2 regions of the Streptomyces similanensis genome follow, and region 2 is predicted to be linked to the other one. Evidence: predicted binding sites of a transcription regulator. Region 2 holds the regulator's gene; the other holds the start of a gene.
What was found. Region 2 encodes HspR, which represses chaperone genes until heat shock. Its sites were predicted from a motif close to TTGAGNNNNNNNNNCTCAA; they were not measured.

Region 1 (3,408 bases), on a different contig from region 2:
CGCGCGGACTCCTTCATCACGTCGCCCAGCTGACCGGTCAGCGTCAGACCCGCGGCGCCGGTCTCCGGATCGGCCAGCGACGCCTCGACGTAGAGCACGTCGCCGCCGGCCCCGGTGACCGCCAGGCCGGTCGCCACGCCGGGCACGGCCGTGCGGCGCTCGGCCGGGTCCTGCGCGGACTCCGGCACGTGGTGCGGGCGGCCGATCAGCGCGCGCAGATCGCCGTCGGTGACGGTGAACGGCAGCTCCCGCTCCCCCAGCTCGTGCTGGGCCGCGATCTTGCGCAGCAGCCGCGCGATGGAGCGCTCCAGGGTGCGTACGCCCGCTTCCCGGGTGTACTCGCCCGCCAGCCGGCGCAGCGCGCCCTCGTCGAGAGCGACCTCGTCCGCGCGCAGACCGGCCCGCTCCAGCTGGCGCGGCAGCAGGTGGTCGCGGGCGATGACGACCTTCTCGTCCTCGGTGTAGCCGTCGAGCCGCACGATCTCCATCCGGTCCGCCAGCGCCTCCGGGATGGCCTCCAGGACGTTGGCGGTGGCCAGGAAGACCACGTCGGACAGGTCCAGCTCGACTTCCAGGTAGTGGTCGCGGAAGGTGTGGTTCTGCGCCGGGTCGAGGACTTCGAGCAGGGCCGCGGCCGGGTCGCCGCGGAAGTCGGAGCCCACCTTGTCGATCTCGTCCAGCAGGACCACCGGGTTCATCGACCCGGCCTCCTTGACGGCCCGCACGATCCGGCCGGGCAGCGCGCCGACGTACGTGCGCCGGTGGCCGCGCACCTCGGCCTCGTCGCGGACGCCGCCGAGGGCGACCCGGACGAACTTGCGGCCCATGGCGTGGGCGACGGACTCGCCGAGCGACGTCTTTCCGACGCCGGGCGGGCCGACCAGGGCGAGCACCGCGCCGCCGCGGCGGCCGCCGATCACGCCGAGGCCGCGCTCACCGCGCCGCTTGCGCACCGCCAGGTACTCGGTGATGCGCTCCTTCACGTCCTCAAGACCGGAGTGCTCGGCGTCCAGCACCGCCTTGGCGCCCTGGATGTCGTAGGCGTCCTCGGTGCGCTCGTTCCACGGCAGCTCCAGGACGGTGTCGAGCCAGGTGCGGATCCAGGAGCCCTCGGGCGACTGCTCGGAGGCGCGCTCCAGCTTGTCGACCTCCTTGAGGGCGGCCTCGCGGACCTTCTCGGGCAGGTCGGCGGCCTCGACGCGGGCGCGGTAGTCGTCGGACTCCTCGCCCTCGCTCTCGCCGTTCAGGTCGCGCAGCTCCTTGCGGACGGCTTCGAGCTGGCGGCGCAGCAGGAACTCGCGCTGCTGCTTGTCGACGCCCTCCTGGACGTCCTTGGCGATGGTCTCGGCGACGTCCTGCTCGGCGAGGTGGTCGCGCAGGTGGCGGGTGGCGAGCCGCAGCCGGGCCACCGGGTCCGCGGTCTCCAGCAGCTCGACCTTCTGGTCGGTGGTCAGGAACGGCGAGTAGCCGGAGTTGTCGGCGAGCGCGGAGACGTCGTCGATGGCCTGGACCCGGTCGACCACCTGCCAGGCGCCGCGCTTGCGCAGCCAGGCGGTGGCGAGGGCCTTGTACTCCTTCATGAGTTCGGCGACCTGCCCCGACGGGGGCTCGGGCGCGTTCTCGTCGATCCGCGTGCCCTCGACCCACAGGGCCGCGCCCGGCCCGGTGGTCCCGGCGCCGATCCTGACCCGGCCGCGACCGCGGATCAGCGCGCCGGGGTCGCCGTCGGCGAGCCGTCCGACCTGCTCGACGGTGCCCAGCACGCCGGTCTTCGCGTACGTCCCCTCGATCCGGGGCACCAGCAGCACCCGCGGCTTGCCGGGCTCGTCCCGGGCGGCGGCCTGCGCGGCCTCGACCGCGGCGCGCACCTCCGGGTCGCTCAGATCCAGCGGGACCACCATCCCCGGCAGCACGACCTCGTCGTCGAGGGGCAGCACGGGCAGGACGATCGGCGTGAACGGCATGGACTCAGCAGCCATGATCTCCCCTTAGGCAGTCAAGTTGAGTTATGCCGACTCAATGCCCGGGGCGGCCTCGATTGTTCCCGGCCGCTTGTTCGCTGTGAGCGATCAGGCAGGGACGGAGCGGAAACAGCAGGTGGGAGGGGGGCGCGACGGGCGCGGGGACGACGCTCCGTCAGCCGCCCCGCCCTCCCCCGCGCGCACCCTCAGCCGTCCGCCCCGCCTCCGCGCCGACCGCGTACCACCGGCCAGCTCGCGACGCCGAGCGTCACGGCGACGAGGTGCCCCGCGCTCGTCATCGGATCGGCGAAGGTGAGCAGGTCCGACAGCGCCGCCCCGGCGAACCCCGCGAGCAGGATCCAGCGCGGCCAGGGCCGCAGCAGCCCCGCGAGGGCGCCGAGACTGGCGGCGACGCCGAAGCTGATGCCGTAGTCGAGCCGGTGCAGCGAACTGTCGGGCAGGTCGCCCGCCAGCACCGCGAGCCCGACGGGCACCTCGGTGGCGAGGGTGGCCAGCACGTGCCCGGCCAGGAAGACACCGGCCGCGCGCAGCGTCCCCGCCCGCCGCTCCAGACCGGTGAGGACCAGCAGGAAGCACAGGGAGTACGGCGAGGCGATCCCGCCCGCTATCCACAGCGCGCTGCCCGCCAGCACCGGCACCGGCGTCTTCACGAGATGGGCGACGTCCGTGCTGGAGCTCCGGTACACGGCGTCCATCACGGCGGGGCTCGCGTACCGGGCGGCGAGCGAGGTGAGGACGAGCACCGCTCCGTAGACGAAGGTGAAGGGGGTCGCGGCGGGGGTGGGCAGCAACCGCGAGAGCCGCGGCCTCCAGCGGCGCGCGCCTCGGAGCACCGCACGGACCCCCGCCCGGCCGGCGCCGACGAACGCGCCGTCCGGCACGGCGACGACGGCGGGCGCCTCGTCCGGTACGGCGACGAGGGACGCGGCGTCCGGTACGGCGACGACGGACGCGGCCTCCGGTACGGCACCGGTGTGCTCCCGCCCGGGCCGCTGCCGCGGCACGCCGTTCAGGCCAGGCGAGGTCGCGGCCTCGTCCGGGGCGGTCCGCTCCACGGTGGGGCTCCTTCCGTCAAGACCCCAACCCTTCGCACCGTACGCACCCCTGTCTGTGACCCGCGCCACCCGGGGGCCGATTCACAGGAACCTCATCGCCGCGCGCGGCCCGAACGGACGCGGCCGGTCGCCGAACCACCGGCCCGCGCAGCGGAACTCACCCAGCGTCACCCGTAATTCATGCCGCGGCCCGCCCGCGTTGGGGCAGGATGAGCCCCATGACCGCCTCGTACGAGACTCCTGTGGTGCTGGACCGCCGCGAGGGCCCCTACGGCGAGGTCGTGCTGCGCCGGCACGGAGCGCTGCTGCAGATCATCGCCAACGGCTGCTTCCTGATGGACACCTCCGACGGCCGCTCCGAGCGGCTGCTG
Region 2 (3,408 bases):
GATCGCCTCGGTCATCTGCGCCTGGGCGATCTCCGGCTTCCAGTCCTTGGTGTCGTAGGACTTGGCGATCGTCACCTTGCCGGTCAGCTGGGCGAGGGCGCCCTCCTTGAACTGCTTGGCGTTCGGGTCGGTGGACGAGCCGTTCATCATGACGATCTTGGGGGAGCCGGTCGAGCCCACCGCCTCCAGCAGCGAGCGGCCCTGCACCTCGCCGACCAGCTCGTTGTCGAAGGAGATGTACGCGTCGATGGGCCCCTCGGCGAGCCGGTCGTAGGCGATGACGGAGATGCCCGCGGTCCTGGCCTTCTTCACCTGCTCGGCGATGGCGTGCGCGTCGACGGCGTCCAGCACGATGACGTCCATCTTGTCGTCGATCATCTGCTGCATCTGCTCGGCCTGCTTGGTCGCGCTGGCCCCGGCGTTGGCGTACTCGACCACGCCCTGCTTGTCGGTCAGCTCGGCCACCTTGGTCTTGAAGATCGGGGCGTCGAACTTGTCGTAGCGGGTGTTCGCCGTCTCCGGCAGCAGCAGACCCACCTTCACGTCGTTGCCCTTGGACGGAGTCGCGCTGCTGCCGCCGTCCGAACCGCCGAGCGCCCCGCAGCCGGCCAGCGGGAGGGACAGCGTGGACGCGGCCACGGCTATGGCGATACGACGCATCGAGGTGCTCACTTCTGGTGCCTTCCGGACGAGGACGCAGCATTGCGACCCAGGTGACTGAAAAGCCAACGCGGCCCCCGGTACCGGCGTCAAGCCGTCCCGCTTAACGAGATGACAACACCCGTTCCGCTTGTGCTGTGAAAACCTCGCGGAGCCTCCCGCATTCCCCCTCCAAACCCCCTTTACGGACCCTCCATCAACTCCCCCGACGAGGAGGCCCGCACGCCGGAGGGCCGGGAGACGTACGCCTCCCGGCCCTCCGGTCCGAACCCGCCGGACCTCAGTCCGGCTGCTGCCGCTTGGGCCGCCACACCACCAGCGCGCTGGTCTGCTGGACCTCCTGGTAGGGCACCAGGTCCCGCCGGTAGGAGGCGTGGACGGCCGCCTCGCGCTGCCGCATCGTGGCCGCCGCGCCCTCCAGGGCCGACTGCATCTCCGCGATGCGGGCCTGGAGCGCGACGACCTGGTTCTCCAGTTCGATGATGCGCTTGATGCCGGCCAGGTTGATGCCCTCGTCCTGCGACAACTGCTGCACCTGGCGGAGCAGTTCGATGTCGCGGGCCGAGTAGCGGCGGCCCCGGCCGGCGGTGCGGTCCGGGGACACCAGCCCCAGCCGGTCGTACTGGCGGAGGGTCTGCGGGTGCAGTCCGGACAGCTGCGCCGCCACGGAGATGACGTACACCGGTGTGTCTTCCGTCAGTTCGTACGGGTTACGACGGCGGCCGTCCATCTCCCTCATGCTCCCTTCGCGGCCTCGAACAGCTCCGCCCGCGGGTCCTCGCCCGCGGTCGCCTCGCGATACGCCTCCAGCGCGTCACGAGCCTTCCCCGACACGTCCTTCGGAACACTCACCTCGACGGTGACCAGCAGATCGCCCCGGGTGCCGTCCTTGCGGACCGCTCCCTTGCCGCGCGCCCGCATCGTCCGGCCGTTCGGCGTGCCCGGAGGCAGCTTCAGCGTCACCGGCGGCCCGCCGAGCGTGGGCACCCGCACCTCGCCGCCGAGCGCGGCCTCGTCGAACGTGACCGGCACGGTGACGGTGAGGTTGTCCTCCTTGCGGCCGAAGACCGGGTGCTCCCCGACGTGCACCACCACGTACAGGTCGCCCGCCGGGCCGCCGCGCTCACCCGGAGTTCCCTTGCCGCGCAGCCGGATGCGCTGCCCGTCCGACACCCCGGCCGGGATGCGGACCTGCATCGTCCGCGACGACTTGGCGCGCCCGGAGCCCTTGCAGACCTCGCACGGGTTCTCCGCGATCAGGCCGCGGCCCTTGCAGTCCGGGCACGGGTCGGTCAGCGAGAACCCGCCGCCCGAACCGCGCGCCACCTGCCCGGTGCCGACGCAGGTCGGGCACACCCGCGGCGTGCCGTTGGCGTCGCCGGTGCCCGAACACGCCTTGCACGGCGCTTGCGAGGACATCCGCAGCGGGACCGTGGCCCCTTCGATGGCCTCGGTGAAGCTCAGCGTGACCTCGGACTCGATGTCCTGGCCGCGCCGCGGCTGGGTCCGTGTGCCCGCGCCCGCGCCGCCCCGGTTGAACAGGCCGCCGAAGACGTCGCCGAGCCCGCCGCCGAAGCCGCCGCTCTGGCCGCCGCCACCGCCCTGGGCGCCCCCGAAGAGGTCGCCCAGGTCGAAGTTGAACGAACCGCCGCCGCCCGGACCCGGGCGGAAGCCGCCGCTGCCGAACAGGGCGCGGGCCTCGTCGTACTCCTTGCGCTTCTTGGGGTCGCCGAGGACGTCGTTCGCCTCGGAGATCTCCTTGAAACGTTCCTCCGCCTTGGCGTTGCCCTTGTTGGCGTCCGGGTGGAACTCGCGGGCGAGCTTCCGGTACGCCTTCTTGATCTCGGCCTCGGTGGCGTCCTTGGGGACGCCGAGAACCTTGTAGTAGTCCTTCTCGATGAAGTCCTTGGTGCTCATCCCCGACGTCCCTCCTCCCGTGCGTCGCGTGCGGGTGCGTCAGCCCTCGTCCGGGCCACCGCTGTCCTTGTCGTCGGCCGGCTCGGCGCCCTTCTCCGCACCGGCCTCGTCCGCGGACTTGACCGTCTGCGCACCGGGCTGCGGCTCGGCCACGGCCACCCGCGCGGGGCGGATGGTGCGCTCGCCGATCCGGTACCCGGGCTGAAGGATCGCCACGCACGTCGTCTCGGTGACGTCCGGCGCGTAGCTGTGCATCAGCGCCTCGTGGATCGTCGGGTCGAAGGGCTCGCCCTCCTTGCCGAACTGCTGGAGTCCCATCTTGGCGGCCACGGTCTCCAGCGACTCGCCGACGGACTTGAAACCGCCCACCAGTTCGCCGTGCTCCCGGGCGCGCCCGATGTCGTCGAGCACGGGCAGGAGCTCGGTCAGGAGGTTCGCCACGGCGATCTCCTTGACCGCGATCCGGTCCCGCTCGACCCGGCGCCGGTAGTTCTGGTACTCGGCCTGGAGCCGCTGGAGGTCCGCGGTGCGCTCGCCGAGCGCGGTGCGCACCTGGTCCAGCTGGGCCGTCAGGCCGGCCTTCTCGCTCGCGTCCCCGGCCGGGGCCGCCCCCTCCTCGGAGGAGGAGGCGGCCTTCGGCTCGGCGTCGTCAGGGGTGGCGCCGGAGGGGACGTCGGGCTTCTCGTCGAAACCCGGGGTCTCCTCCGTCACGCGGCACCGTCCTTGCGCTCGTCGTCCACGATCTCGGCGTCCACGACGTCGTCGTCGGCCTTCGCCTGGCCGGCGCCCGGCTCACCGGCGCCGCCGGCGGCCTGCGCGCCCTGGGCGTCG

Region 1: a site for HspR is predicted at 2,002-2,020, ahead of lon (endopeptidase La). Genes of this name have one in related genera too.

Annotation. Positions count from the first base shown of each region.
Region 1 is NZ_BAABKC010000143.1:11,741-15,148, forward strand. Features, by position in the region: gene lon (endopeptidase La) at 1-1,979, opposite strand, end outside; gene ABEB07_RS37630 (rhomboid-like protein) at 2,168-3,037, opposite strand; gene ABEB07_RS37635 (spermidine synthase family protein) at 3,256-3,408, shown strand, end outside.
Region 2 is NZ_BAABKC010000044.1:250,160-253,567, forward strand. Features, by position in the region: gene ABEB07_RS15270 (sugar ABC transporter substrate-binding protein) at 1-660, opposite strand, end outside; gene ABEB07_RS15275 (heat shock protein transcriptional repressor HspR) at 941-1,390, opposite strand; gene dnaJ (molecular chaperone DnaJ) at 1,396-2,577, opposite strand; gene grpE (nucleotide exchange factor GrpE) at 2,617-3,288, opposite strand; gene dnaK (molecular chaperone DnaK) at 3,285-3,408, opposite strand, start outside.